3 regions of the Alkalimonas mucilaginosa genome follow, and region 2 is predicted to be linked to each of the others. Evidence: riboswitches for the same ligand, from Rfam matches in the RefSeq annotation. Region 2 holds a riboswitch; each other region holds the start of a gene.
What was found. Region 2 has a riboswitch for cyclic di-GMP ahead of QWF21_RS16555 (porin). Riboswitches for the same ligand answer to the same signal wherever they lie in the genome.
Positions count from the first base shown of each region.

Region 1: it holds a riboswitch for cyclic di-GMP, as region 2 does, so the genes downstream of both, QWF21_RS07340 (OmpA family protein) here and QWF21_RS16555 (porin) in region 2, are expected to answer to the same signal.
Region 3: it holds a riboswitch for cyclic di-GMP, as region 2 does, so the genes downstream of both, QWF21_RS00195 (DUF3718 domain-containing protein) here and QWF21_RS16555 (porin) in region 2, are expected to answer to the same signal.

Region 1 is NZ_JAUGZK010000004.1:207,765-218,099, forward strand. Features, by position in the region: gene fliR (flagellar biosynthetic protein FliR) at 1-69, shown strand, start outside; gene flhB (flagellar biosynthesis protein FlhB) at 73-1,224, shown strand; gene flhA (flagellar biosynthesis protein FlhA) at 1,228-3,300, shown strand; cyclic di-GMP riboswitch class I at 3,617-3,706, shown strand; gene QWF21_RS07340 (OmpA family protein) at 3,862-4,725, shown strand; gene QWF21_RS07345 (sigma-54-dependent transcriptional regulator) at 4,722-6,035, shown strand; gene QWF21_RS07350 (flagellar hook-basal body complex protein FliE) at 6,050-6,364, shown strand; gene fliF (flagellar basal-body MS-ring/collar protein FliF) at 6,375-8,108, shown strand; gene QWF21_RS07360 (FliG C-terminal domain-containing protein) at 8,089-9,108, shown strand; gene QWF21_RS07365 (FliH/SctL family protein) at 9,112-9,750, shown strand; gene QWF21_RS07370 (FliI/YscN family ATPase) at 9,743-10,335, shown strand, end outside.
Region 2 is NZ_JAUGZK010000017.1:59,504-69,838, reverse strand. Features, by position in the region: gene recB (exodeoxyribonuclease V subunit beta) at 1-131, shown strand, start outside; gene recD (exodeoxyribonuclease V subunit alpha) at 128-2,320, shown strand; gene QWF21_RS16560 (type 2 periplasmic-binding domain-containing protein) at 2,386-2,778, opposite strand; gene QWF21_RS16555 (porin) at 2,791-3,927, opposite strand; cyclic di-GMP riboswitch class I at 4,026-4,114, opposite strand; gene QWF21_RS16550 (Orn/Lys/Arg family decarboxylase) at 4,207-6,510, opposite strand; gene adiC (arginine/agmatine antiporter) at 6,512-7,846, opposite strand; gene QWF21_RS16540 (hypothetical protein) at 7,895-8,893, opposite strand; gene QWF21_RS16535 (flagellar assembly protein T N-terminal domain-containing protein) at 8,989-10,125, opposite strand; gene QWF21_RS16530 (LPP20 family lipoprotein) at 10,282-10,335, shown strand, end outside.
Region 3 is NZ_JAUGZK010000001.1:38,104-48,438, forward strand. Features, by position in the region: gene tyrA (bifunctional chorismate mutase/prephenate dehydrogenase) at 1-987, shown strand, start outside; gene QWF21_RS00180 (LOG family protein) at 999-1,889, opposite strand; gene QWF21_RS00185 (Na/Pi cotransporter family protein) at 2,035-3,645, shown strand; gene QWF21_RS00190 (MBL fold metallo-hydrolase) at 3,635-5,041, shown strand; cyclic di-GMP riboswitch class I at 5,125-5,215, shown strand; gene QWF21_RS00195 (DUF3718 domain-containing protein) at 5,342-5,713, shown strand; gene QWF21_RS00200 (chorismate mutase) at 5,768-6,919, opposite strand; gene QWF21_RS00205 (cytochrome b/b6 domain-containing protein) at 7,308-7,964, shown strand; gene QWF21_RS00210 (c-type cytochrome) at 8,017-8,478, opposite strand; gene QWF21_RS00215 (bifunctional diguanylate cyclase/phosphodiesterase) at 8,608-10,335, shown strand, end outside.

The sequences.
Region 1 (10,335 bases), on a different contig from region 2:
CAAACTGGCGTGCACTATGCGGCACTGGCAAGCCAGGTGTTGGATAGCATGCGGTTGCTGGTGGGGTAAGGGATGTCAGAGCAAAACAGTTCGCAGGAAAAAACCGAACAGCCCACCGAAAAACGCCTGAAAAAAGCCCGTAAAGATGGTCAGGTCGCGCGCTCGAAAGAATTGAATACGGCCATCTTGCTGATGTTGGGAGTCGGTGGTTTGCTGTGGTTTTCGCAGTTGTTGTTCACGCTGTTTATGCAACTGATGCAAAGCAGCATGCAACTGAATAAAGAGATGCTGGCAAACGATAAACTGATGCCGCTGGCGCTTGGTCAGGCATTGCTGGCGATGCTGAGTGCGCTGACACCATTTTTAGTCTTGCTGTTTGTGGCGATGTGGGTTGTGGGGACCTTGCCGGGCGGTTTTACGTTTTCAGCAGCTTTGGCTGCGCCCAAGTTTAATAAGCTCAACCCGCTGACTGGTCTGGCACGGATGTTTAGCATGAATGCCCTGGTCGAGCTGCTGAAATCCATCATTAAGGTAGTGCTGCTGGGCGGTTGCTTGTATGGCTTTTTAAGTCAGCTCTGGACACGCTTGCTGTTTTTACAACGGATGGGGTTCACTGCCGCCCTGCAGGAAGGCTTTGCCCTGTTGGCATTGAGTTTGATGATCACAGTCACTTTGTTGTTGCTGGTTGCAGCGATAGATGTGCCTTATCAGCAGTACAAGATTTCCTCCAAGGTGAAGATGACCAAGCAGGAAGTCAAAGAAGAGCGGAAGTCGTCGGATGGCAGCCCGGAGATTAAAGGGCGGATCCGTCAGATCCAGTTCCAGATGGCGAATCGGAAAATTGAGGAGCGGGTGCCGAAGGCCGATGTCATCGTAATGAACCCAACCCATTATGCGGTGGCGATTCGCTACAGTGAGCAAGATGCCAAAGCCCCTTATGTGGTGGCGAAAGGCATTGATGAGATGGCGCTACGGATTAAAGCGGTGGCGCAGCGTCACCAGGTTGAAGTGCTGGAAGTGCCGGTATTAGCCCGGGCGGTGTATTACTCGACCCGGGTTGATCAGGAAGTCCCGAAAGGTTTATACACGGCGGTCGCCTATGTGCTGACCTATGTGATGCAGTTAAAGGCATATAAAAATGGCCGTGGTCAGCAACCAGCCCCCTTACCGGCGCTGGAGATCCCGAAAAGTTTGTTAGATAAAGCGAATGTCCGAGGTAGTTAAACAGTGAACTGGCGAACTCTTACCCAACCTTACACCGCAATACCGGTGCTACTGCTGGCCATTTTGGCAATGGTGGTGTTGCCATTGCCCGCCTGGATGCTGGATGCATTGTTTACCTTCAACATTGTACTGTCCGTGATCGTCTTGTTGGTGGCGGTATCCAGTAAGAAGCCGCTGGACTTCTCAGTGTTTCCAACTGTGTTGCTGGTGGCTACCCTGATGCGGCTAACCTTGAATATTGCGTCAACCAGGGTGGTTTTGTTGCATGGCCATGAAGGCTCTGATGTTGCTGGTCGGGTGATCCAGGCCTTTGGTGAAGTAGTGATTGGCGGCAATTACGTCGTCGGTCTGGTGGTGTTTGTTATTCTGATGGTGATTAACTTTGTGGTGATCACCAAAGGGGGCGAGCGGATTTCGGAAGTCGCTGCCCGCTTTACACTGGATGCCTTACCCGGCAAGCAGATGGCGATAGATGCCGACTTAAATGCCGGTTTAATCGGCCCGGAGCAGGCAAAAGAGCGACGCAATGAAGTGGCGCGCGAGGCCGATTTCTATGGTTCCATGGATGGTGCTTCCAAGTTTGTGCGTGGGGATGCCATTGCCGGCTTAATTATTCTGGTGATCAACCTGATTGGTGGCATCAGCATTGGTGCCTTCCAGCATGGTCTGAGCATGGGGGAAGCCTTCCAGCGCTTTGCCTTGCTGACCATAGGTGACGGCTTAGTGGCGCAAATCCCCTCGTTACTGCTGGCCGTAGCGGCGGCCATTATCGTGACACGGATGAACGATGAAGGCGAAATGTCCGATGAAGTGGGGCGGCAACTGCTGGCATCACCACGGGTACTGTTCACCACTGGTGGCATTATGCTGATCCTGGGGCTAGTCCCCGGTATGCCGGGGATGGCTTTTATTGGCTTTGCTTTGCCGCTTATTTATGTTGCCTGGCGTATGCAGCAGCGGGTGGATAAGGGCGAGCTGGCGCAGGTGGAGCAATTTACCGAGACCATAGTGCAAACCCCTTCAGCGCTTAGTTGGGAGGATATCCCTTATGTGGATCGTATTTCGATTGAGCTGGGCTTTCGACTGGTCTATCTGGCCGACAAAGACAAAGGGGAGGAGCTGGTGCAGACCTTGCGTGGCATTCGTAAAACCTTGTCTGAACAGAGCGGTTTTTTGTTACCCGAAGTGCGGGTGCGGGATAACCTGCAGTTAAACCCGCAGGAATACCGTATCAAACTGGCGGGGGTGCCCTTAGCAACCGGCCGGTTAAATCCGCAGCAGTTACTGGCACTGAACACCGGTGAAGTCTATGGCCAGTTGGATGGGGAAATAACCCGGGATCCGGCCTATGGCCTGGAGGCCGTCTGGGTTGAAGCTGACAACCGGGCGAAAGCTCTGAACCTGGGGTACTCGGTGGTGGATCTGGCTACCGTGATCGCCACCCATGCCGGCAAAGTCATTAAAGAGCATTTGGCCGATCTCTTTGTGTATGAAGATGTAAAACAACTGAATAAGCGACTGGCTGCGGTAGCACCAGTACTGGCCGAAGCCCTGGATAAAGCCCTGAGTGATACTGTGCAGCTGAAGGTATACCGCCTGTTGCTACGTGAACAGGTCAGTCTTGGTGATATTCTCAGCATTGCCAGCACCCTGCTCGACAGCAGCGAGGTGACCAAAGATCCTATTCTGCTCACGTCCGATGTGCGCTGCGCTTTGCAGCGGGCGCTGGTGCGGCAAATCAGTGGTGACAAAGAAGAGCTCAGTGCTTATACGCTGGATGAGAAGCTGGAGCAAACGCTGCAAAGTGCGCTGAACCAGGCGATGCAGGCGGGTAAGGTGGCGCTGGATAGTTTTCCGGTTGCGCCCAATCTGCTCAGTCAGTTTCAGCGCCATATGCCACTGATCAGCAGCCAGATGCAGCAGCAAGGTTTAACACCAGCCCTGGTAGTGGTGCCACAATTAAGACCTTTGCTGGCACGTTATGCCCGTACTTTTACGCAAAACTCACTGGCGGTGTTGTCCTACAATGAAATCCCGGAAACGGTGCGGGTTAACGTGATTGGGGCCTTGGGTTAAGTGGTGATTGAACGGTCAGCCAGGCTGAATAGTGGGCTGTCATCTGCTGGTCACAGCCCGGTGCTATGGTTGCATTTCCTGGCGAAATGGCACCGGTTTATTAACATTAATGTCTTGCATAAGCTACTCTGGTCCGAACAGTTACGGCAGTGTATTTGTGATAGGTGAAAAAATGTACGGCGATAAGCCTTTGATTTTAAAAAGTAAACACCATGGTGCAAGAAAATATGCTTGCCTTATGGTACTGATTTAGTTATCGTTTAATTTGTTCAGTTTCAATTCATAATCAGCACTGCTGTTTATGAAAAATGTTAAGACAATTAAAAGGCAAACTGCACCGAAAGGGCAGGACGCAAAGCCTCCGGTCTACAGCGTATGTGTACGCTACGATAGCGGGGTTGCATTAGCTTAGCGGCATCCTTCTGGGTTGCCTCTGTCTGCGCGGCTGTCCGCTGCAAAGCAGAGCGCTTTTCTATGCAGTTTTCCTTTTAGTTTCTTCAACCTTGGTGTTGCTGCCTGGCAGTGACCGTTGTGGTTTATTAAAAGGTTTACGATGTGTCTATGGTATTTCTGACTCTCTGGTTCACTGCCGCAGCTGGTGCCCTGCCTGCACCTGTGCTGGTGCAACCGGCGGAACGGGCTGACTGGCAGTTGCACGGCAGTGCCTTTTATTGCCGTATGCAACAGGAAGTTCGTGGTTTTGGCCAGGTAAGTTTCCTGGTAGAGCCCGGTTATTCTCTGCGGCTGGAATTGGAATTGATACAACCGCATCAGGCGTTAACCGAGGCCAGTGTGATGGCCCGGCCTGCAGACTGGCAGCAGCGCATCGTTGCCACTAGCTCCTATCCTTACAGTGCTGAGTTGTACCACGACCGGCAGGTTAGCTTTATCGCAGCGGCTTTGCCGCTATTGCAACAGATACAATCCGGCCATTGGCTGGAGTTCGAGTTGGGTGCTCCGGGTCAGGTACAACCACTGTTACTCACCAGTGTGCGTGGCGCGGAAGCTGTCGCGCAGTTTCGCCGCTGCATCGCACAGATGGCACCGCTGTCCTGGCAACAAGCCAGAGATAGCGACATTCCATTTGAAGCTGGCCAGCGTACTCTCACCCGACCACAGCTGGCGCAGTTGGCTCAACTGGTGCGTTATCTGCAATTTGATCCATCCGTCCACAAAATTCTGATTGATGGCCACAGTGATGATGTGGGTACCTCGTTAGCCAACCGACTGGTATCAAAAGAAAGAGCCGATGAAGTGGCTGCACAGCTGATCGAGCTGGGTGTCAAAGCCGCCATGTTGGAGGTGAGGGCCCATGGTAATCGCTACCCATTGTTACATCACCAAGGCGCGTCTGGAGCGACGAACAGTCGGGTTACCGTCCGACTTATTCGCGCAGGAACAGAACAGGAGGTTACTACTCGATGAATGTTGCTTATGTCCTTTGGATAGCACAACAACAGCCGGATGCGGAAATCCGCCAATGTATCTGTAGTGAAGGCTATCAACTGCTGCATACCGCCCAGGTTACTGACATCGTCAGCTTGTGCCATGATTATGAACCGGCGCTGGTGTTTATCGATTGCGATATGACACAAATGGCGTTGCCGGATTTGGTCAGTCTGGTGTGTCGCAAGCTGCCGTCAGCACAAATTATCAGCATGGTGGGTAACGACCAAAGTGTAGTAGCATCCGATACCTTACAAAGCGGCGCAATTGATTATTTACTGAAGCCTTTTTTTACGTCTCAGTTAAAAACGTCCATTCGCAATGCCACAGCAATGAGCCGGGGCTTACAAGATCTGGTCGCGGTTTCGCATGCAAGCCGGCAGATTTTGCAGTTGGCCAACCGGGCCGCGCAAACAGAAGCCAGTGTGTTGATCCTTGGCGAGTCCGGCACAGGTAAAGAGCGTTTGGCTAACTTTATTCATCAGGCTTCAGATCGTGCCGACCAGCCTTTTATTGCGGTGAACTGCGCTGCCATTCCTGAACATATGTTAGAAGCCATGTTATTTGGCCACAACAAAGGCGCCTTTACCGGGGCCGTAAACCAGCAGATTGGTAAATTTGAAGCCGCCAATGGCGGCACTATTTTGCTGGATGAAATTTCAGAGCTACCGCTGGCGCTGCAAGCCAAGCTGTTGCGGGTACTGCAGGAGCGTGAAGTAGAGCGGCTGGGCAGCAACCATCGCATCAAGCTGGATATTCGCGTGATTGCCGCCAGCAACAAAAATCTGCGCAGCCAGGTGGAGCAAGGCTTATTCCGGGAAGATTTATTTTACCGGCTGGATGTGTTGCCACTCAGTTGGCCGGCCTTGCGTGAGCGGCGGGACGATATTTTGCCACTGGCGGAGTTCTTTCTTCAAAAATACGGCAATGGCAACTATCGCTTAAGTCGTGACGCGGCGAATGTGCTGCTGCAATACAACTGGCCGGGCAATGTGCGTGAGCTGGAGAATGTGATGCAGCGGGCATTGGTGATGGCTCGTGGTATGGAGCTGCAAATTGCCGATCTGAATTTACCGCAATGCCATCCACAAGCGGCGGCGATTTGCGCCAGTTTGTTAAAACAAAGCAAGAAAAATGCTGAGTTTGATTACATCTTAAATGTACTCAACAAGTTCAACGGTCACCGTACACTCACTGCCCAGGCATTGGGGGTGAGCACCCGTGCCCTGCGTTACAAATTAGCTGCCATGCGTGAGCATGGTGTCAACATTGATGCATTAGCTTCTTAAGGATAACGATGATGATTTCACCCGTAAACAGTCAAAGCCAGATGCTGGACATGATGACCAGGTTGCAGCAAGTCGCCGGGAATGAAGGCATTGCGCCTGCCCGCAATGACAGCGGCATCAGCAGTGATTTTTCCCAGGTCATTCGCGCGGTAAACCAGCAACAGAATATTGCCGCGGATCTGATGACGGCTGTGGATACCGGTCGCAGCGATGATGTGGTTGGCGCTATGGTTGCGAGCCAAAAAGCGGATTTAAGTTTCTCTATGTTGCTGCAGGTACGCAATAAAGTATTGAGCGGCATCGATGATGTGATGCGGATGTCATTGTAAGGACACTGTGATGAAAGGTGAAATTGTAAAAGCCACGCCAGCGGCTGCCAGTGACAGTAACTTGCGGGAGAAGGTTATTAACCTGTCCAGCCGTTTCAGCTGGTTGCAGGCCGGGGACCGGAGCATTGCGTCCATTGCCTTGCTGGCAACGCTGGTGGCGGCCACCATTGTGTTAATTCTTTGGACTTCCGCCAAGAATTATGTGCCGCTCTATGGCAACCAGGAGCATTACGACAAAGCTGGAATTCTGGAAATACTGGACCGGGAGAAGGTCACTTTTCGTATTGATACCAACACCGGCAATATCATGGTGCCACAAAATCGTTTAGCTGATGCGCGCATTATGCTGGCGGCTCGCGGTGTCAAAGCTGCCATGCCTGAGGGGCTGTCGACTATTGGTGACAAAGTCACGATGGGAACCAGTCAGTTTATGGAGTCCATGCAGTATCAGCATGCCTTGGAAGGTGAGTTGGCACGTACCATTATTACCATGGATGGTATTCGTAACAGCCGGGTGCATATGGCTATTCCGAAACGGAGTTTGTTTGTTGGCCGGCAGGAAGAGAAATCCGCAGCTTCGGTGATGGTGGATTTAGCGCCGGGCTATGAGCTAAGCGGTAATCAGGTCGAGGCGATTGTGAGCCTGATTGTTGGGAGTGTCTCCGGATTGGATCCCCGCAATGTATCGGTGGTGGATCAACGAGGCCGGTTGCTGACCGGTGATTTGTACGACGATGCCCCAATCGGCAAAGAAACAGATAAGAAACTCGCCTTTGTGCAGAAGCTGGAACGCAATATCGAACAGCGTGCTGCCATTATGCTGCTCCCTATTTTAGGCGATGGCAACTACCGCATTCAGGTGTCGTCTGATGTTGATTTTAGTGTGGTCGAAGAAACCCGTGAAGCCATCGATCCTGCCTCAGTGCTTCGCTCCGAGTCGGTGAAAACAGATACCATGCTGGATCAACTGGCCATGGGGATCCCTGGCGCGTTGGCAAATCAGCCACCCCTGCCGGCCGATCAGCAAGCCGCAGACAATAATCAGCGTACCTCTGAACGCAATGAAAGCAGCCGGCAGTTTGAGAGTGGCCGGGCGGTGACCCACACCCGCTATGAAGTGGGGAGGCTCCGGTCAATGAGTGTGTCGGTGTTGGTGAATCAGGGAGCCGCCGGCGAGGAAGGCTGGACCGAGGCGCAACTGCAGCAATTGGGTGAGATGGTCAAAATTGCGACCGGCTTTCAGGCCGAGCGTGGTGACCAGTTCAATATTACCAGTTTTGATTTTATGCCGGTAGCGCCCCTGACCACCCCACTGGCGGGTTTGCCCTGGTGGCAGTTGCCGGAGATCAGAGAATACGCCCGTTACTTGTTTGGCAGCTTAATTGCGCTGGCGCTTATTCTGTTTGGGGTCCGGCCCTTGGTCAATCATCTGATCAGTGGCAAAAAGCAACGCCCTCTGGATACCGAACCGACGGCTGCTCTGCCGCAAGATGAGCCGGTTGCAGCATTGTCTGACCGTCAGGCAGCTTCGCTGAATGACAGTGCGACAGACAATCGTCAAGCAAACAGCGGGGATATGCCGCAGCCTGGCTTTAACGTCATTAGCTTGCCACAGGTTGGCTCTGAATTTGCTGAGCAAATTGCTCATATGCAGCTGTTAGCCAGCAAAGAGTCTGAGCGGGTCACCGCAGTGATTAAATATTGGGTAGAGCAGGGAGTCAGCATTGAATCAACTAAGATCTGAGTCTGGCCGCAGCATCACCGATCTGGATCGGGCGGCCATTTTATTGTTGAGCATGGGCGAAGAAAATGCAGCCGGTATCATTAAAAAGCTGAACCGGCATGAAGTCCAGGCTTTGTCTGAGCGGATGGCGAAAATCACCAATGTGACGCAAGAAGATGTTGCGTTGATTTTGCAGGACTTCTTTGATTGCTACCGCAGTGAGAGTGGTGTCAGTGGTGCTTCCCGGCTTTATCTGGAACGAGCGCTGGACAGGGCTGTCGGGCGCAAGCTGGCGCGGGGTATGCTGGATGATATCTATGGCGGTGCACTGGCAGATGATATTCGCCGGTTGGAATGGGTGCCAGCAGAGCTGTTGGCGCGCTTTTTAGAGCAAGAGCATATCCAGATGCAAGCACTGCTGCTGGCATTTTTACCAGCCGAGCAGGCATCTGCCGTGATTATGCTGTTTCCCAAACCGAAGCATGACGATATTTTGTATCGGATTGCCAGTTTACGCGAAGTAAGTGAACACGTGATGGATGATTTACGCCATACACTGGATGCCTGCATTGCTTACGTTGGAGAGCAGGTTGGGGCCCGGGTAAATGGGGTGGAAAAAGTAGCCGAAATCATGAACCGGTACCGCGGGGATAAAGCCGAGATCATGGATTTACTGAAACTGCACAATGTAGAAACGGCGGAAGCGGTGCAGGACAAAATGTACGACTTTGGCTCGCTGGCGCGGCAAAATGCGGATGTATTGGCGTATTTGCTCAATGAAATTCCGGATGAACTATGGGTGGTTGCGCTCAAAGGCTGTGAGGCAGAGCTGCTAAACAACATTATGGCGGCCTTGCCAAAGCGGCTGGCTCAGGTGTACCGGCAGCAAATTGAAAACACCAAAGCACAAACCATCAGCAAAGTTGAAGCGGCAAGGGCAGAGATAATGCAAATGATCCGGCAAATGATGACCAAAGGTGAAGTGGACTATCGCCTCTACGAAGAAGCAACCCTGGGGTAAATGATGGCGGACCTGTATCGTTTTCCCGGTGTGCAACGTGATACATCCCTGCAAAGCATTGAGCAGCAAGTGCAACTGGCCTATGAGCGCGGGTTGGCTGAAGGGAAGCTGTTGGGTATTGATGCAGGAAAAGAGCAGGCTTTACACCAGGCTGAGCAGCAGGCACAGCGTACGGTGGATGAACAATCCAGGCAGGCTGTACGGGCGCTACGGCAACAATTCGAACAGCAATTGCAGCAGTTACAGCAGCAATTGGCAGAGCATCAGCAACTGCAGGAACAGCAGTTGGCCCAGGCCCTGTATGAATTGGTCAGTACCCTGGCTGAAAGTACCCTGGAAGCAGAGCTCAGTGTGCAACCAAGGCATTTACTGCAGGCCGTGCAGTCATTGCTGCCGCTGTTGCAGTTAAAAGAACAGATCCACACGGTGAAGCTGGCACCAGAGGATATGCTGGTATGGCAGCAATTGGACGTCTCCACCCTGGGCAGTGTGCAGTTGCAGGCTGATCCCAGTGTCACCGCCGGCAGTGCGGTCTTTGTGGGGGCGGCGCAGTTGCACCTGCTAGACTTTCGTCAGCGCCTGACGGCTATGTTGCCGCAGCTGCAGCAGCAATTGCTGGGGGGGACCGATGCCGGTGCTTGAGCGCTTACAGCAAGCAACACAACAGGTGCAACCTGGCCCACTTAGCCTGAGTTTTGGCACCTTGGTGCGGGTGAATGGCATGATCCTCACGGTTGCAGGCGGTCAGTATACCCTGGGGCAGCGTTACCAGGTGGAAGGGCAACATGGCCACTGGATCGAAGCGGAAGTGGTTGGCTTTGATCGTGACCAGGCTTTTTTAATGCCTCTGACGGATGCCAGTGGTTTAACAACCGGGGCCCGGGTACGGCCGTTGATGCAGGATCAGGCACTCACAGTCAGCCATGCTTTGCTTGGACGTGTGGTCGATGGCTTGATGCAGCCGCTGGATGCCGGCCCGGCTTTGAACAAAGGTGAGCCTATCACAGCGCAATTGACCGCAGTGAATCCCATGCAAAAGAAAGGGGTCACCACACCACTGGATGTTGGTATTAAAGCCATCAATGGCTTGTTTACTGTTGGCCAAGGGCAGCGGCTGGGTTTATTTGCCGGCTCCGGGGTGGGAAAAAGTAAATTACTTGGCATGATGACACGCTTTACCAGTGCTGATGTGGTTATTGTTGGCCTGGTGGGAGAGCGTGGCTGGGA
Region 2 (10,335 bases):
ACCAGCACGGACTATGGCAGTACCGGCCAGAGCGGGCATTGATAGAGCAGCTGGATGCACTGTTTCAGGGGGAAGCCATGACTGATGCCCTGTGGCAGCAGAGCGATGCGGTGACGGAGGGCTTTGCATGACAACACAGAGCATGACAGCACCGAACATGACAGCACAGAGCGAAACTTCAAATGGGGCTAGGTTATTGCAGCAAGCGCAAGCCTGGAGTCAGGCCGGGCTTATCCGTAAGCTTGACTGGATGCTGGCCCAGTTTTTTTACCGGCAATTGCCAGAGCTGACCGAATTGGAGCTGCTGGCCATTTTGCTGTGCAGTGAGGCCAATGGTCGCGGCCATGTTTGTCTGGATATCGCTGCTACCCTGGCGCAAGGCACTAATCAGGCGCAGGGCTCTATTCAGACCCAGCCCGGGCGCAGTGAACTCTGGCAGCAGGCCGATGCCGGCTTAAAACAGTACCTGAGCGCTTACCGCATGCAGGATTGGCTACAGGTGTTGCAAGGCTCCAGCCTGGTAAGCTGCCAGTTGCACGATCAGCAAGCATCTTCCAATGCTCCCTTGGTACTGGCGGGTAGTGCTCCTTTTGTACTGGCAGGCACTGCTCATCAGCCGCTGTTGTACATGCGCCGTTACTGGCAGTACGAGCAGTTGATTGGCCGTGAAATAACCCGCCGTATGCAAGCCGTGCCGGAGCTGGCCGTAGCTTCTGTCGGGGCCTTGTTGCAGGGGCTTTTCCCACAGCATAAGCGTGCAATGCCTTTTGACTGGCAGATGGCCGCCTGTGCTTTAGCGCTGCGCAGTCGTTTTGCCATTATTACCGGTGGGCCCGGCACCGGCAAAACCACTACGGTGATCAAGCTGCTGGCACTGCTGCAGGGGATTCAGCTGACCGGGCAGCAAAAACCACTGCAGATCCTGCTGGCCGCCCCCACCGGTAAAGCCGCTGCCCGCCTGAATGAGTCCATTGCCCAGAGTTTGCAGCAGCTGGATGTGAGCGCTTTGCCGCTGCCAGAGCCTGAGCAGCTAAAAGCCTGGTTGCCGACTCAGGTACAAACCGTGCATCGCCTGCTTGGCGCCCGGCCAGACAGCCGGCACTTTAAGCATCAGCGGCAGAACCCGTTGGCCGCCGATGTGGTGGTGGTGGATGAAGCATCGATGGTGGATGTAGAACTGATGGCGGCGCTGGTGCAGGCCTTGCCAGCCAATTGCCGCTTGTATTTGTTGGGCGACAAGGATCAGCTGGCGTCGGTGGAAGCGGGTTCGGTGCTGGGGGACTTGTGTCGTTTTGCCGAAGCCGGCAACTACCGGCCAGACATAGCGGCCTATTTGCAAGACTTGTGCGCAGCCAGGGTGCCAGAGCAGTTTGTGGCAACAGAGGATGCCCCGGCGCTGGCACAGGTTACTGCGATGCTGCGCCACAGTTATCGCTTTAAAGAAGGGGGGGCTATTCATCAGTTGGCCAGCCTGGTCAATCGTGGCGGTACTGCTACTGAGGTTGAAGCTGCTGCGGCCATGGATCCTTCTGAAAATGCCCGTTCTGCAATAGCGGTTATCAAAGCGATAGCCGCTAAGCAGGACAGCCCGGTACAGTTGCTGCAGCAAAGTATGTCCACATCGGTCGGAGCAGTAGCCCGGACCACGGCATCCACTTTTGCAGCAACGTCTTTTGGTGATGCCCTGAAGGCGTTGCTGCTGACCGGCTACCGGCCGTATTTAACCGCCGTGGCTGAGTTTGATCCTGCAGCCGAGCCAGTGCAGCGTAACCAGGCTGCACTGCAGATTTTGGCATTGCAACGCGACTTCCAACTGCTTGGCGCTGTGCGCGAAGGGGATTGGGGCGTGCAAGGACTGAATACCCGCATCGAGCAGCTACTGGCCCGGCATGATCTGATCAAGCCGCAGGGCCAGGCCTGGTATCCGGGTCGGCCGGTGCTGATGACCCGCAACGATTATCACCTGCAGCTGATGAATGGCGATATTGGTGTCTGTTTAGCCATGCAGGAGCAAGATAGCATGGTACTGCGGGTAGCGTTTTCGGATGGGGAAGGCGGCATTCGCTGGGTGTTGCCCAGCCGGTTGCACAGCGTCGAAACGGTGTTTGCCATGACGGTGCATAAATCACAGGGTTCAGAGTTTGGCCATACTGCCTTGCTGTTGCCGGCGAGCAGTAGTCCGGTGCTGACCCGTGAGCTGCTTTATACCGGTATCACCCGGGCCAAAACAAGGTTTACCCTGATTTACGATAATGATGCTGTGCTGGCCAGTACCATAGCGCAGCGTGTGCAGCGGGCCAGTGGCTTTGCTTTGGTGTGATAGGGGCTTTAACCCAATAAAAATGCCGGCTTGAAGCCGGCATTTTTAATCAGTAAAGCAGCGCCTTAGTTGGCGATGGTAGCAATCACTCGTACCTGATCCGTCACGTCACTGGCAGGGATATAACCCAGGCTATTTGGATTGGCTGCAACAAACTCAATTTTAGCAGCGACTGAGTCGACCTCTACCGGTGGGCGGCCTTTGCCGGTAAAGACCAGGCGAGACCAGTAAGCTTTCATTTGTGCCGGGCTGCGACCCAGAGCTTCCTGCTCGAACTGATCACGCAGGGCATGGTTCTCTGGCAGGTTAACTGGCATCAGGCTACCAGCGCGTCCCATATAAATGCGAGACACTTCTTCCAGGCTGACATCGGCCGCTGCCGGGTGGGCGATAATAGCAATCTCGGCTGAACACAGCGTGGAAACCAGAGCGAATGCAGCAATCAGAGTTTTTTTCATAGCGATGGCTCCTTAAAATACCAAATCAATGCCGACGGTCAGCAACTGATCACGGCGATCGGCCACTTTATTTTTCTGCGAGCTAAACTGCATCTTCAGTGCGGCAGATGGATGGAAATCGTAACGGCTGCCGATATTCCAGGTATCGCGCTGGATGGTGAAGTATTCCACGGTCTCAGCAACGAAAGGGCGGAGCGGGTTGCCTTCGGCCATCGCCTGGTAAATTTCAGACCGTCCTTCGTTATCACGACGCTCAAAGCTAACAAAAGGTGTGTAGCTGTTGATGCGATAGCCAGCTGACAGGTAAAAACCATTCTGCGTTGGGATCACGGTATCTTTGGTACGGGCACGGACGATTTCACCACTCAAGACCAGACTGCCATTGTCGTAGCCAAGTGCTAGACCCATAAAAGCACTGCGGGCATCATCAATGCGGATTTGGCTGGCGGTGTCAGCAAAACCAGACTGCTCCAGCAGGTTCAGCAAACCGGACAGTTCGCCATCCTGATCCACCATGGTTAATTTACCGGTTAAATAAGCAAGTCTGGCGCTGAAATTGCCTTGTGTCAGTTCCCAGGTAGCCCCTGCCACCCGGTCGATATTGGCATCGAATGGCACCGGAGTCATGTTGGTGGTGCCGCTGTAGCTGCCCAGGATGAATTGTAAGGTGGAGTCAACCGTACCCAATTGACCAAAACGTACCAATGAAACGCCTTCCAGATTATTAAAATCCAAGTTGTAGACCGAGTTAGGAACCCGGGCCCAATCATAGGCATAACCAACATCCATGAAATCGGAGTAGCGGTAAAAGGGGGTCCGCAGACGGCCAGCATTGATCCGCGTCTGCTGATTCAGCTCATAAGTTAAATAAGCCCACTCAAATTCTGCTTTGAAGTCGTTGGCACCACGGCCCATCAATTGAGCGGTTACTGACAAACGGTCGGCTAAGTCGGCCTGCACCTGCAGTGCAAAAAGTGACTCATTTTTAAAGTCGACTTCTTTATCATAACCATACAAGTTATCTGAACTTGATAATGTGCTGCCTGCTTTGATGGAGGCAAAACCATTGAAACGAACATCTGCCTGTGCGGCTGAAGCGGTTGCTGCCAGTAGCACAGCCAGGCTGAGTTGTTTGATCTTTGATACCATGTTGAATGTCTACCCCGGTAGTTGATTGTACCACTGTGCTTTGGCAATCCAGCTGTTAACACAGTGCAATTTCCATCGAGGCAAGCCAATGCTTGAAGAGGTGCAGTCTGGCTGCCATAGGAATTCAGTTCCGTTAGGCCCATGACTTTGCGTGTTCAGCTTTTCAGCTGACTTGCCAGGATGAGGCGCGGATTGTACAGATAATGGTCAGACCTGTAAAGTAATACCGAATAAAGTACCAAGCCCCGGTTTATCACCAGGGCTGCAGGTGAATGACGCTCAGGGCAGGCACCAAAAGTGGTATTGGCCATCTTTGTGCACAGCACCCTCTACTTCTTTTTCAAAACCTGGGAAGGTGTTGCCCCAGTTTTGAAGTGACTGAATGTATTGCAGCCAGGGGCCATCTATCGGGCCGAGGTTTTCGCCTGGCATTACGATGGGGATGCCTGGTGGGTATGGCATGATACCGACTGCGGTGATCCGGTTGGCGGCTTGCTCCAGTGTTAATAGCTCGGCTTCATCTTGTTGTAAGCGCTGAAAAGCGGCCCGAGGTGTCATGGCAATTGCTGGCAATTGATCAAAGGCTGCTGCCTGCAACGCATCCATCTGGCTGGCGCGCATATAGGCGAACATTTCGTTGCATAGATCTTTAAGCCCCATGCCCTGATAACGCTCTGGCGCCTGAGCAAGCAGCTTTGGTAAGGCGTGCGCCAGATCGGTGTTGGCATCGTAGTGGCGTTTAAATGACAGCAGTACATTTAGCAATGTCCCCCATTTCCCTTTGGTAATGCCAATACTGAACAGGCACAGCACCATAAAGTCAGTGGTTCTGGATGGAATAATATTGTTTTGATACAGATAGGCACTCACCACTGCCGCCGGAATGCCATGTTCGCTTAGAGTGCCGTTGTCTGCCATACCTGGCACCAAAATACCTGCTTTGATGGGGTCGAGCAAACACCAGCCTTTGCTCAAACCAGAGAAACCATGCCAACTGGCACCTGGTTCCAATACCCAACAGGCAGGGTCGCTGCACAATTGATCTGGATCTGCATCGGCAAAATCAACCAGGCTGCCACTTTTATGGTCTTTGATCTGTGGTGCATTCCAACTACTAAAAAACCAATCCCCTTTTTGTTTAAACTCACGCTCTGCACGAGCCAGAGCCTGACGGAAGTCTACGGCTTCCCTAATCGCATCTTGGGTAAGGCTGTAGCCACTATCACCTTGCATCATCGCAGCTCCCACCTCATTGGAGGCAAAGAGGCTGTAGAGCGGTGAAGTGGATGCCTGCAACACAAAAGACTCATTAAAGCGGCTATGTTCTATCGGTCTTTTGCCATTGCGAATATGGATGTAAGAAGATTGAGACAATGCAGCCAGCAACTTGTGTGTTGAATGGGTTGCGAACACGGTTGGTGCATCTGGCGCATGCTCGCTGGGAGATCCACGCATGGCATAGCGTCCCTGATACATGGGATTGAAGCGTGCATAACCGTACCATGCCTCATCGAAATGAATACGATCGACACTGGCCGCAAGTAGTTCCTCGACTTGTTCTGCATGGGCGCACATGCCATCATAAGTACAGTTCGTCACGACGGCAAAAGTTGCTTTATTACCCTGTGCCTGAGCGGCTAAAGGGTGCTCTTCCAGTTGTTGCTGGATCCGGCTGGCATCGTATTGGTCTGGTAGCAACGGGCCTATGATGCCGTATCGATTGCGGCTAGGTGTTAAATATACTGGGATGCCACCGGTTAACACCAATCCTTGTTCTATTGACTTGTGGCAATTGCGATCGCATAAGGCAAATTGGTTTTCTCCAACACACGCCATGAAAATGGCGCGGTTTGAGCCGGAGGTTCCAGTGAGTACAGCATAGGATGCGTGGGCGCCAAATATCCTGGCGACAAAATCTTCGGAATCTTTCACCGGGCCACTATGGTCAAGAATTGAGCCCAGATTGCCGCGTTCGATACCACCATCAGTGCGAAACAGATTCTCACCGAAAAAATCAAAAAATATCCGGCCGATAGCTGTTTTAGTAAAAGCAATTCCTCCTTGATGACCAGGCGCTGCCCATGAATGCTCATCCTGTTGACTGTAACGTAACAAGGCATCAGTAAATGGGGGTAATAGCTTTTCCAGATAACGCCGAACAGCAGCCAAAACTCTACCTACGATAAATGGGGCGGTATCTTCAAGCAACCAGATGAACTCATCAGCCAGTTCCATTGCTTCGAGTGTCAGGCTGTGTTTTGCGGCTTTATCAGCCATAAGAAAAATGGGCATTGTCGCATTGCGGCTACGGATGATGCGCAATAACTCCATTGCTTGCTGATGGCTTTTGCTATCGTTGTTACCCAAAGTCCAGTCCAGCAAACAAGCGTGCAAACCTGCATCAGATACAATTGCTGCCTGTGCATCATCATAGGAAATGGCTTGCACAACTTCGGCATGACATTGCTGAAATTCATGAATCAATTCAGCCAGCACTCTACCTCTGGTGCTGTTGTACTCTGACAGAGTGTCATCAATTAATAAAATACGCTGTGTAAGTGGTTTGTTTGTTCTACTTAGCATACTAATCTCCTGATTTGTCCATTGCATCCAGTGGATACACGGGTTGATGCTTGCGGTTGTAATTGATGGTGTACATAGCAAGCGTGGCCATGATGATGATAAAAGCCCAAACGACTTGTGTGGGGTCAGTCCCAATCACAGCCCAGAGCGAGTAGGTAAAGGCAATGATCACGATACCTTTAAAGAACAACGTTTTTTCACCAAAATGCCCTTTGCCAATTAGCAACAGGGCGCAGCAGGTATAGAGATAGGGCACCAGGGTGAATAGTACGGTGACTGAGGACACGACATTAAACTGTTCGGTTGCTGTAGGTGAGATGGTCATGAGCTGTAAAGCTGTCATCAGCAAGCCAACTATGAGTAAGCCCGCAACGGGGGTACCGTGCTGATTTACTTTTGAGAAAATAGGGGGAAATAAGGTATCGTCAGCTGCGGCTTTAGCGCTTTGACCCGCCACAAGGATCCAGCCGCCTAAAGAGCCAAGACAGCCGATAGCGGCACATAGTGCTACAACAGCGCCACCAAAGTCGCCAATGGCGATTCGCACAGCCTCGCCAAAAGGAGATGCGCTTTCCCGCAGCACCTCATTGGGAACTATGCCCATAATAGCGGTACAGGACAGCACATAGCAGATAGCTGCGATCAAGACACCACCAATGGTTGCGATAGGAACATTCCTGGCAGGGTTTTTCACCACGCCGGCGGCCACTGAAGCCGTTTCCACACCGATAAAGGCCCAAAGGGTAACACTAAGCACGCTTTGGATGGCACCAACACTGCCGTATTCCGTTACATTCCAGGCTGCCATGTAGGTATCGCTGCTGAACCAGAACCAACCAAAGACAGCAACCCCAAAAATTGGCACCAGCGCAAAACTGGTTGTGACAGATTGAACTTTGGTAGTAAGGCCAGGCCCAATAATATTTAAGCCAACGAAGAACCACAGAATAGCCAACCCAACTAAGCCTGCAACCATTGGTTGGCTTAGTACCGGGAAAAAGTAACTAAGATAGCCAACCCCAACGACTACTATGGCGACATTTCCGACCCAGGCAGCCAACCAATAGAGCATGTTGGTTTGATACCCTAGTACTGGGCCAAAGGCACGTCGGGCATAGGCATAGGAGCCACCCGGGCTACTATCTAAAGATGAAATCTTTGCATAAACAATGGACAGCGCTATGGCTCCTGTGATGGTAACCAGCCAGCCAAAGATAGCGATTCCACCGGTAGCTGCGAGACTGGCAGGTAGTAAAAAAACCCCCGATCCCATCATGTTTCCTGCCACCATCAGCGTTGCCGCAATGACACCAACCTGTCGATTTTGTTCCGCCATTGTTACCTCTTTGTGTTGATGAAACCATCATGCTGTTAAAGTATTCAGTTATGAGCTGCTAATGCTTAAGACAGGAGAAATGTTTTGCTCTGTAGTACTGGTGAGTTCATACAGTAGCTGGGTGAGCATAAAGAGTTGTTGGCTTTGGTAATCATGGATACCAATCCAGTAATAGTGATCACGATAGCGGGCTGATGCATAGGCATGTATAGGTGGTTGCTGACTGCGCTCGATGTTCAGGCGTGGGCTTTGTGATGCAATGGTTTTCTTTGTTACTCCTTGCCCCAGCATCGTCAGTACATCCAGCATCGAACGAGTGACGATGGCTAGCTCATTAGCTTCAGTTGGGAAAAATTTAAAGTGGATATGAAAGCTTGCTGGTATTTCGCCTGTCAATCCAAGCTGGTTCCTTAACATAAAAAGCCGTTGCTGAGCGGCATCGTTTAGCTTTGGATTAAGTAGAAATGTTGCCTGGTACTCGCTGTTATCACGTTGAATATGGATAGTGAGTTCATGATTTAACTGCATCATTCTAAGAAGCTGAGTGAGCTCAAAGAACTGTGCTCCTTGTTCGTGATCATTCTGGATCCCATTGATGGAGCGAACACTTAATTGCAGTAACAGATCAACCGGCCAGCCTGACTCGGCTAAGGCCAGGATCAATGCCGGTGGCAACGGTGTCAGCAGTAAGCGGGCATAACTTTCCCCTTGCAAAGGGGTATAACTGATTGTAGGGGATTCCGTAAAAGTAAGAGAACCTCCGAGAGTGCCTGCGGCATCATCGGTTGGAGGACGTATCGCCAACTCTGCGCTGATACTGCTTTCACGGCTTAGCTGACTGACCACAGAGGTTGCTGTCAGAAAGTAGGGGGCATCGTGGTACTGCAACCCAATGACATTGGTGAGTAGTTGAGAGCGAGCTGAAGAGCGCAGGTGATCGTTGTATTCCAGGTGGCTGACAGCGATGGAGTTCGCTGGCAGGTTGCTGCAACTGGTTATCGAAACCAGACAAAGGCCACAGAAAAAGCCTTTTCCGTATTTAGTCATAGGCATCAACGTAACGAGATCACTCGTTTTATCGTTAAGAACTGTACCTAAACTTTAGAATTAACCCTGAATAAGTCAAGCTACTGAAACTTAAATTATCTTTCTGTTAATTTTGTGGCGACATCACCAACCTGCACATTGCTTAATAATTGTTCGTTGCTGCTCACGGCGATGGCCCAGTCGAAGCCCAGCTCAGTAATACGGACTGTGAGTGGGCTGATACGAAAGCGGGTATTGTCTCCTTGGATGCCTTGCTGACGATACAAGATAGTCAGCTCATCTCCATGGCGGAGGCCGGCATTCTGCCCACTTTGTAACTGGATCCGGTTGTTACCAACTTCAGTGATAGCGGCAACGAAAGGTTCGCAGCGCAGTGCATCGTCAATATCCATCACAGCAGCATCCAGGACCCGGCTAACCGCTTCGCCGTAGCTGGTCTGCCAGAAGCGATGATCATGTGGAGTGATGCTGGTGCGTTTACGGAAATCCCAGCGTGCCTGGGTACGGTATTCCTGTTGAAACAGCACCTTACCTGTACTTAATTGTTGCAGTTGCAGCCGCATATGAAAAAAACGCTCACGTCTGGCATCGGACCAAAAGCGCAGGTTCATATCGGTGCGCTCGCCCAAAGAGATATCTTCTATACTGGCCGTCACCAGGTAGTCCGCATTGGTTTGTTGCAATAAACTGCTTCGTTCGCGTGTGGACAAGGGACGACTTAGATCAGGGTGCTCCAGCCAGGTGGGGATGGTACTGTTGGATAATCCCTGCAACTGCTGATGCAGCTTTCTGGCACTGACTTCACCGAGGGGGTGTAGATCACCAATCACGCTTTGCTGAGGATGACGCAGCGGAAAAGGGCTAATCAAGACTGGTTTTTTGTAGCCGGCACCCTGACATTGGGCATGTTGTGGGAATATATCTGCCCGGATCGTTACTTCCAGGGTGCGGCCAATGCGTTGCTCCCGTACCAGCTCAATTTGCCGGACTTCCGCCTGACTCTGCCATTGCATCGAGCTTTCGGTGAGCAGGCCATTGGTAACTTGTTGCACGCTAGTGATGGAAGCACCTGCATAGAGCAAGGCTCGCCGTACTGCATCTTCAGTGGCTCTGGCACGTGCGTCCGTTTCATCTCCGCCTCGGATCACGGCCTGACCGCTGGCTTCAATCCAGTCAGCTGCAGTATTTAAGCTGATAAGCAGCAATCCCAGCCCGATAAACAGCATTCGCATGACGCATTTCCTCAACACTGACTACGCCAGACTTTTGACGTTGTGTGGTTTCTACTGATTGAAAAAGCAAGTTATGTACCATTGTTAGCAGAAGGGCACCAGAGATAGCAAGTTGGCGCGTGTTTTGCTTTTAAATTTTATCACTTACGGAGATTGATGATGAACAAAGTCCTGATTATGTGCAGCCTGCTGCTGTTATCGGCCTGTAGC
Region 3 (10,335 bases), on a different contig from region 2:
TATATGCCCGCGCGTGAGCAGGCTTTATTGCAAGCCCGGCGGGCGCAAGCAGAGCAGCATGCTTTATCGCCAGAGTTGATCGAGGATGTACTGCGCCGGGTGATGCGCGAGTCTTACCAAACACAGGAACACAGCTTTGTCTGTTGCCGGCCAGGCGGTGGTAAAGTGGTGGTGGTCGGTGGTGCCGGAGCCCTTGGCAGCCGCTTTGTCAGTTTGTTTCAGCGTTCTGGCTATCAGGTCGAGGTGCTGGAAGCCAATGACTGGCCCAAAGCGTCACAGTTGTGCCTGGATGCTGCGATGGTGCTAATGGCAACCCCCATTACGCTGACGTGCCAGTTGATTGCACAACTGCCTGAATTGCCGGATGATTGTGTGTTGGCGGATCTTACCAGTATTAAACAGCAACCTTTGGCGTGCATGCTGGCAAAGCATGCTGGCCCGGTACTTGGGCTGCACCCGATGTTTGGTCCTGATGTCAGCAATCTGGTAAAGCAGGTGATCGTGGTGTGTGATGGCCGTTTTGCCGGGCAAAGCGACTGGTTGCGGCAGCAACTGGTGGTGTGGGGGGCGGAACTGGTCGAACAAAGTGCCGCCGTGCACGATGAGCGGATGCAGTTGATCCAGGGCATGCGCCATTTTACCTCTTTGGTGTATGGTGTTCATCTGGCGGAAGAGCAGGCAGAGCTCAGTGAGTTACTGGCTCTTAGCTCGCCAATTTACCGGTTGGAGCTGGCCATGATCGGCCGTTTGTTTGCACAAAATGCCGAGCTATATGCTGATATTATGCTGTCGTCAGCCCAAACATCAGAATTGCTTGAGCGTTATCTGCAGCGCTTTTCGCAGGTACTTGGCCTGGTGCAAAGCGCCGATAAAGCGGCGCTGATGGCGGAGTTCACAAAAGGCAAAGCCTTCTTTGGTGAACTGGCTGGTCAGTTTCTGGATGAAAGCCGGCAATTGCTGCAAAAGGCAACCGATGGCAGAAGTTAGCTGCACAAAGCTTAGATGTTTGCCAACTGATAAAAATCACGGATCACTTGCCAGGCTTGTTGCGGTGTATCGACAAAGCTGATTAGTGCCAGATCACTGGCACTGATCACCCCGGTCTCTACCAGCAGATCAAAATTGATCAGTTGTCGCCAAAAAGTTTCATCGTACAACACCACTGGCACTGCTTCGGCTTTTTTGGTTTGTAGCAGGGTCAGGGTTTCAAACAATTCATCCAGGGTGCCAAAGCCGCCCGGAAAAGCCACCAGAGCGCGGGCACGCTGTAAAAAGTGCATTTTACGAATAGCAAAGTAGTGAAACTGAAAGCAAAACTCTGGTGTAATGTAAGGGTTGGGGTGTTGCTCTTTCGGTAGCACAATGTTCAGACCAATGCTGGCACTGCCTGCTTCCATTGCGCCTCGGTTAGCAGCCTCCATAATACCAGGGCCACCACCACTGATAATGGTTAACTTTTCTTCTGGCTTACGCTGACTGTGCTCTGCCACCAGGTAAGCAAAATCACGCGATGCCTGATAATAGCGGCTATTTACCAGATGTCGTTTAGCTTGTTGAACTTTCTGCTGAAGATGGTGATCTTCCGGCATTTTCTCCAGCGCGATTTCTGCCTGCTCCAATGCTGCTTTGGCTGCTTCCGGAGCCAGGAAGCGGGCACTACCGAATACAACCAAGGTGGCATCAATGCCGTGTTGCTCCAGCACCAACTGTGGTTTTAAATACTCCAATTGCAATCGGACATGGCGTAGCTCATCCTGCAGTAAAAAGCTATGATCCGCAAAAGCCAGTCGATAGGATGCATGATCCTGCAATTGGTTAATCGCATCCACCGAGTCTTGTGCACTGTTGAAATGGCGCCGGTGCAATGCATTGTGGTGGTTGTTGGACATAATTCCTCCGGAATAAGTGGTTGTTTTTTAAGCGGTCCGGTGCAGTAAAAAGTGCGACCTGCTTTGATTTAAACTAAGATTAACTGGCATTGAACTATGTCACAATGACGCAGTGTTACCGTAGAGGAATTTTAGCAGCCAGATGATGACCGATGGATTAATGGCGCTCGGCGCCCTGGGCCTTATTTTGCTTGGCATGGAGTGGATGACACTCGGCCTGAAAAAAGCTGCTGGCAATAATCTGGTGACGGGCTTACAACGCTGGACCGGCAAGCCGTTGCATGGCTTGCTGATAGGTACGGGGGCCACAGTTGCGGTGCAATCATCTACTGCGGTGACTGTCACCACCATTGGTTTTGTTAACGCCAACCTGCTATCACTGCGCAATGCTGCTTATGTGATTTATGGCAGCAATGTGGGCACTTCCTTTACCGGTTGGTTCGTTGCTTTGGTTGGCCTGCAATTTAAAATAGAAGCGCTGGCCCTGCCGCTGATTGGCATTGGTATTTTGCTGAAATCTTTTGTTAAGCAGCGAAGCTGGCAAGGCAGTGGCCAGGGCTTGGCCGGCTTTGGTTTGATGTTTTTGGGCATCGGCCTGTTGAAAGACAGTTTTGATGCAGCTTTTGTCAATATCGAATTTGGCTGGTTGGTAGATATTGGTTGGCTTGGGCTCTTGTTGGCTGTGGTGATTGGCGCTTTGCTAACCACTGTGATGCAAGCTTCGGCGGCGGTGATTGCTTTGGTGATCACCGCCGTTGCCAGTGGGGTGGTACCCCTTAGTCTGGGGGCTGCTTTTGTCATTGGCTCTAACCTGGGCACTACCTCGACCGCTATTCTTTCTGCTCTGGCGGCAACAGCCAAGGCCAAACGGCTGGCGATGTTGCATGTGATTTTTAATGTAATAACTGCCGTGGTTGCGCTGATGTTACTGCAGCCTTTGCTGTGGTTGTTATTGTGGTTGCAGCAGTTGCTATTTGATGTGCACCATGCGGCTTTTAGTCTGGCCTTGTTTCACACCTTATTCAACGTGCTTGGGGTACTGCTGATGTGGCCGATCAGTGACCGGCTGGTGTTGTGGTTAAATGGGCGTTTTCGTCGAGAGCCGAGCAATCGGTTGCGGATGTTGGATCAGTCCAGTCTGGCGATCCCGGCACTGGCGCTTAAAACATTGACCATGGAGCAGCAGCATGTGTTGCAGCAGTTTTGTCGCTTGGCTGGCAGTATGGATCATAAACCGATGGAGCAGTCGGTATTGGATGAGTTGCGTCAGTCGCAGCGCACCATTGCCCGATTCAGTAGCCAGTTAGGTCAACAACCGCTGCAATCTGCTGAGTCCGATTTGTTGAATGCTTTAGCGAAAAGCCAGCTGAGGGTAGAGCTTTTGCTGCAAATGCTGCCGCAACTGGAGCATCGCTTTGAACATGATCGCGCCGGGATCCGGCTGGAAGCCGAATTCTGGCGTCAGTTAGCTGCGCTGGATTTACCGGCCGGAACAGGCCAGATTTCAGCCTTGTATCGCGAGATTAGCCGTTGGCGTACTGCGGAGAAACAGCAACTGGTGGCCCCTGCGCAATTAAGTGCAGCCTTGCACAGTGGTCATGGGGGGGAGTGGTTGTTACGATTGGCTGAGCTGCGTCGTTTTGATCATCACCTGACCAAGGCCATGCTGGGGGTTGCCCAGATCCAGCAATACTATGAGCGGCAGCAAGAGGCCGTGAGCACAGCGACAGAAATAGGAGAGCTCGATGCCAGTTAATGCGCAACTTACCTTTATCGGAGGGGCTGGCCAAGTCACCGGCTCCTGTTATTTACTGGAATTAAACGATAAAAAGATACTGCTTGATTGCGGTATGGTGCAGGGGGGCGATCAGATACGCGAGTGGCACAAATTCCGTTTTCAGTTCCGACCCAAAGATATTGATGCGGTGATTTTGTCGCATGCTCATATTGACCACAGTGGCTTATTGCCTTTGCTGGTCGCCAAAGGTTTTCATGGCAAAATTTACTGTACCAAAGGTACCGCTGAGTTACTGCCTGTGTTGTTAAAAGATTCAGTACATTTGTATTTAAAAGATCTGGAATGGAAGAATAAACGAGCAGCCAGGGCAGGAAAAAAAGAGATACAGCCGGTGATGCAGTTAAGCGATGCTGAACGGGTAGTGGCTTTATGCGAACCTCAGCCCTACAACAAGCGGTTGGTACCAATGCCCGGCATGGAGCTGGAGTTTAACGATGCAGGCCATATTCTGGGCTCGGCCATTGTCCAGCTCTGGTTGAAGGGCCGGCAAGGCATGCGGCATCTGGTGTTTTCCGGTGATTTGGGAAATCCTGCTACGGTGTTGATGCACGATCCGGCGCAGATTGAGCATGCGGATGTGGTGCTGATGGAAAGTACCTATGGCGATCGCAATCATCAGGATGTGGAGCACACCGTCGCGGAGTTTGCTGCGGCACTGGATGCCGCCTACGAGGCCGGCGGTAATGTTTATATTCCGGCTTTTGCACTGGGCCGCTCGCAAGAAATCTTGTACTACCTGGGGGTGTTGTATCATCAGGGTAAATTGAAACAAAAAGTTGTGTTTTTGGACAGTCCGATGGCCATTAGCATCACTGAAATTTACGACCGCTTTTTCCACAGTATGGATCCTGACGATACCCGGGTTTTAAAACAGCAGAACGTGCGCGATCTGGCGTCGTTTTTACCGATCCTGAAGCTATCGGAAACAGTGGAAGACTCGATGGCCATTAACCGCTTTAAACAAGGGGCTATCATCATTGCTGGCAGTGGGATGTGCAATGGCGGTCGTATTGTGCATCATTTCAAACACAATCTGTGGAAGAACTCGAACCATCTGATTTTTGTTGGCTTTCAGGCGCAAGGCACTTTAGGACGCCGGCTGGTGGATGGTGAGCAGCGTATTAAGCTGTTTGGCCAAGATATTGTGGTTAAAGCCAAAGTCCACACCATAGGGGGCTTTTCTGCCCATGCTGGCCAAAGTGAGTTGTTGCAGTGGGCTGAGGCCATTGGTGGTCAGCCAAAATTCTGGTTGGTACACGGTGAGAGTAAAGCGCAACAGGCCTTGCAGCAGGAAATGATCCAGCGCGGGCTCCAGGTTGAGATAGCCTCACAGGGCCAGCAAATAAGTCTTTAACCGGTTCGACCGGTTCACTTATTTAAACGATGAAATTTTTATGACGCTATTGCCAAAGTCGTTTGAACTGGTTACTATGTGCACACTTCGAAAGGCAAGACATCCGAAAGGGTGATCACGCAAAGCTTCAGGTCTAAAGGAAACATCGTTTCCCATGATAGCTGGGCTGCCATTAAGCGTCGTCCTGACCTTAATGTGAACTGCAAACAGCAGTAGTCATATCGACCTTTCGCAAGCACAAGCTAATCACCATTCAAAGATGAATGGATTCTGACTAATTACTGTTTTTGGAGCCAGAAAATGAAATTGAAATTTGTAGCTTTAGCGTCTGTTCTTGCAGCCACTGGTGTGTTCAGCTCACAGGCTCAGGCCGATCAACAACTTGCCCTGTCTATTTGCTCCTACGTTGCAGCAGATAGCCGTAACGATTTACGCAAAACCCTTAGCGATCACCGTCTGCGCTTGCGCAACGTTTATGATGGTATCGTATGTGATGGCTTGCCGCTGGTGCGTCATGCTATTCGTCACAATGCCAACGACACTGCGGACTTTATTATCCGTCAGTTACCAGGCAGCCAGGTTGCTAATTCTGGTGATATTGAGTGGGCAGAAAGCAACGGCTTTTCTGGCTCGCCAGTGATTGAATCCATTCGTGCCCGTGCTAACAGCTAAGTAGGCACCCCCTGTTTTATAGAAGGCGCCCGAGTGGCGCCTTCTTTTTGTGTGCTAAGCCGGTACTTCAGTTGGCTGTATATCTTCACTTGGGTAGCAGCCAAGTACTTTAATAAATTTAGTGATGCGGTTTAGCTCTTCCAGTGCCCGGGTCATGGCGTAGTCGCCTGCATTGGCCAGTACATCGACATAAAACATTTCTTCCCATGGATTGCCCGGAATTGGCCGTGACTCTAACTTAGCCATGCTGATGCCGTGGCGTTTTAATACCGTTAAGGCGTCTACCAAAGCACCGGGTTGTTGGCCGGTAAACATAATAAAGGTGGTTTTGGCGGGTATAGCCTTGGCCACACTGATGGCTTTACGGGCGACCACGATAAAGCGACTGACATTGTCTTTTTGATTGGCCAGATCCCGGGCCAGTACCTCCAGGCCATAGATTTTACCACCAGCTTCACCACCAATCGCTACGATGGTCGGGTCCTGTTTTTGCTGCACCCGCTGAAAGGCATCGGAGGAGCTGTCGCAATACTCTACCTTGATGTTGGTCAGGCCTAACAAAAACTGGCTGCACTGAGCAATCACCTGAGGGTGAGCACAGATTTGCCGGATTTGGTTGAGGGCTGCGCCGGGCAGGCCCAGTACACAGTGATCTATCGGGTGGGTCAGCTCACCAACAATGGATAAACGGGTGTGTTGCAGCAGATCATAAACCTCATTAATGCTGCCGGAAGAGGTATTTTCTATCGGTAGTACGGCATAATCGGCATGGCCGGTTTCAACCGCTTTGATGATCTCATTAAAGCTGTCGCAGCCAATATCGATAATCTGCTCAGCACGGCGGGTAAAGTATTTTTGTGTTGCCCAGTAGCTGTATGAACCCTGACCTCCCAGATAAGCAACCTTGACGGATGGTCCTTGCATACCCCGCAGCTCCCCCTGCAGTTTGGCTTGTTGTTGCAGTACAGAGTCTTCAATAATCACATGAAATAAACGGGTGACGTAATGTGCATCCAGCTCCATTGTTTTGCCACTCTCGATCAGTCGCAGCAGTAACTCTTCCTCACGCTGTTGATCACGAATGGGTTTGTTCTGGCTGATTTTTGCCTCAGCAACCGCAAGAGCCAGTTTGCGTCGTTTGGCCAGCAGTTGCAGCAACTCCTGATCAGTCTGTTGGATTTGTTGTCGTACTTCGGTAAGTTCCATCACGGATCATCCTCGTTGCATTAGTGTGTCGGTGTTTGGTGGCAAAAAAAAACCTCCCATGGTGGGAGGTTTTAGGTGTTCAGCACGCGCGCAACACTACCTCCCGGATTGGGTGGTAAAGAAGCTAAAAAAGAAAGTGTTGAATGTGCGTCGTTTCATCTGGTTTTTTTATCAGTCTGGATGGCTAAAGTCAACTAATAAATAGCTGTCGGTTGTATCTTTGTTTGATATTCTTTTGTGATCCTGTGGCCAACTAATGGCTTATGCTAGAATCGCAGGCACAAGGTTGTTGGTTGTGCTGCAAACCCATTTACTGAGTGGGTGGCCATTAGCGAGTATCTATCCAGCCATAATTAGCAATCCATTGGGTAACATTCAGGAGTTATGCATGAAGGTTATGAAGAAAGTGTGGGATCCTGCGGTGCGCTTTTTCCATTGGAGCCAAGTAGCACTGTTGGCCGGGCTTTGGTATACCGGCACCGAGGGATTGATGGAGTGGCACCAATTGCTGGCATATACCCTGGCCGCAGTATTGTTGGCGCGAATTTGTTGGGGATTTTATGGCAGCCAAAGTGCCCGTTTCAGCCAGTTTGCGGCTAATCCGCTCAAAGCCATCCGTTATTTACGGCAGCCAGAACCTGTCATGGGGCACAACCCGGCTTCGTCGTACATGATTTTCGCTTTGCTGCTATTGGTGTTGTTACAGTTTGTCTCGGGCCTGATGACGACCGATCACATTTTTACCGATGGCCCTCTGGTGCGTTATGTCTCAAGCGACATGGTGTCTTTGGCCACCCGATGGCACAAGCTTGGGATTGATATTTTACTGATAGCAGTGCTGGTGCATATCGTTGCTGCTATCTGGCATAGCTGGCGTCATCATAACGTCATTATGGGGATGCTGCATGGCAAGTTGAGTGCTCCCGACGAGCTGAAGGTGCCGGCACCGAAAACGGGGTGGAGCTTCTTTGGGTTGGTTTTGCTTTTTTGCCTGGCATTTTATTGGTGGCAAGGGGCGGACTTGATCCGGATCTTGTCGTACTAATCAAAGGGGCAGAGGTCAAAGGGGCCATAGGCCCCTGCTGCTCAAGCCAGGCTTAATCGGCCCGATAGTTGTCGTGGCAAGCTTTGCAGTTGTTGGCAAACTCACGGAAGGCTCCTTGAATAGCCCGACGCTCACCACCTTGTGCAGCTTCATGCAGCGCTGCAGCATCGGCAGCAAACTTCTCTCCGCGCTGATTAAAGTCATCCAGGTTTTGCCACAAGGCGGCTTTAACCTTGCCGCTGGCATGATCGGCTCCCGGGATAGTAAAAGCTTCCCAAGGCAGTTGCGTTAACGTAGCCAGCGCTTCAGCTCTACGCTGTACCCGCTCGACATCGTAAGGCACATTGCCTCGAAACATCTCATTGATATCGACTAAATTAAATCGAATCATCTGGAAAGCTGCCTGACGGTAAGTCACAGCATCTTCGCCATTCTCAAAGGCATTGGCCAAAGCTGGTTGGCTCAGCATTACGCCAGAACAGAGTAAGGCAATTGAAAGCAGGTTTTTTTTCATGGTGACTCCTGTTGTCTTGTCCTGTTGGCATACTAAAGGACTTGCCGCTAAAAGTGTAGTATCTTATGGTATGCTCAAAGCGTAACCAGTGTTTAGGCCATTAGTGATAACAACCACAGGCACTTCGTAGTGAAAGAACTGCACTTCCAAAAACCCACCGGGCTACGCTCATTGAGTATGAAACTGGCACTGCTGGTCTTTCTGTGTACCTTAGGTGCCGGGGGGCTGGTACTTTGGGGCGTGCTTTATTTGCAGCGGGCTGTAGTGTTGGAGCAAGAGCAGGCTAGCTTATCGCTGCTGGCGCATCGTACTGCAGAACATATCGAGCAGCTCATTCGCCAAAAAGAAAAGAAAGCGCTGGTTGCCAATCAGCTCTTTAGCCGGTCATTAATGGCTGCACATACGCCTGCTGCCGCAGCGCCTGCGCCACAGGATGATGGCGCCATCCGGGTCAGGGACCCGTACTCGGATTCCGGCGCTTTTTTATCCCGACAGCAGGTCGGTACTTCTGCAGAGCATTGGTTTGTCGCTACGGCGGGTAGTTGGGAAGCCATTGCGACCATGATGCGGCAAGATTTCTTTAATTTTTATTTTATTAGCTACGATCACTTTATTCGGATCTCACCCGCCGATTGGGCACTGGAGATTGATGCGGAACACAATTTCCATCAGGATGTTTTTTTTAACCTGGCCACTCCCGAGCACAACCCTGCCAGGATCCCGCGTTGGACACCGGTTTATTTTGATGCCATTTGGCAGCGGTGGATGACCAGCCTGATTGTCCCAGTTTATATTGATGATGTGTTTGTTGGGGTTACCGGGGCCGACTATGTGCTGGATGATCTCTTTGACGATTTAGCCTTGGTGGCATTGCTGGCCAGGCAGCACAAATTGTTGGTGTTTGAACGCTCTGGTAATTTACTGCTGGCTCCGGGCCATCAACCGGATCAGGACGCTCGCATGAATACTTTGCTGCAAGACATGGCATTGTCCGATCCTGATTTACTTGCATTTAAGCAGCAGTTTTTGGCAGAACCAGAGCGCAAGCAGTTTGCCAGTGCCAGTACGGAGCGGTATTTGTTGCATGCAGCTTCCGTTGAACGATTGGACTGGTTTATAACGGTATATCGAGAAAAAGATGATGTCTTTCAGGTGCTTCAGAGCATTCACTCCAAAGTCATGGTACTTTTTGTATTCATTGCATTGCTTGTCGCAGTGTTGTTGCAGTTTTTTATTTATCGTTTGGTGCTGACCCGGCTAAATCGGCTGTCTGAAGCTGTACAACGGCTGGGGCGCGGAGGCTACCATACATTAAAACTGGATCAGAGCCGCGATGAAATAGGGGTACTTAATCGGGCCGTAGAGGCGATGTCCGATGAAATCAGTGAATTGTTGGCTGGTTTAAATACCCGCATTGCTGAAAAGGAACAAGCCGAACGTTCCACTAAAAAGTTGACGAAAGCAGTCGCATTCTCCAGCTCTGGTATTGTGCTGACCAATGCGCAATTGCAGATTGAATACTTAAACCCTTTTCTTGAAGACTTACTGTTGCTGCAACCTGCGGAGGCGGAAGGGAAGCTGATCACTGATTTTATCGCCTCAGAGATGGAGTTTGCCCGGGAGGATATTCAGCAAACGATATTATCACGCCATCACTGGCGTGGTGACATCTTGTTAGCGCATCAGGCCCAGCATTATTGGATGTCGATGGCAATAGCGCCAATCCGGGACGAGAAAGGCAGTGTCACTAATTACGTCTGTGCTCTGCAGGATATTTCCTTTATCAAAGAAAGCCAGCAAAAGATGGAACAGCTGGCTTACTATGATGTGCTAACGGGGCTGGCGAACCGGGGGTAT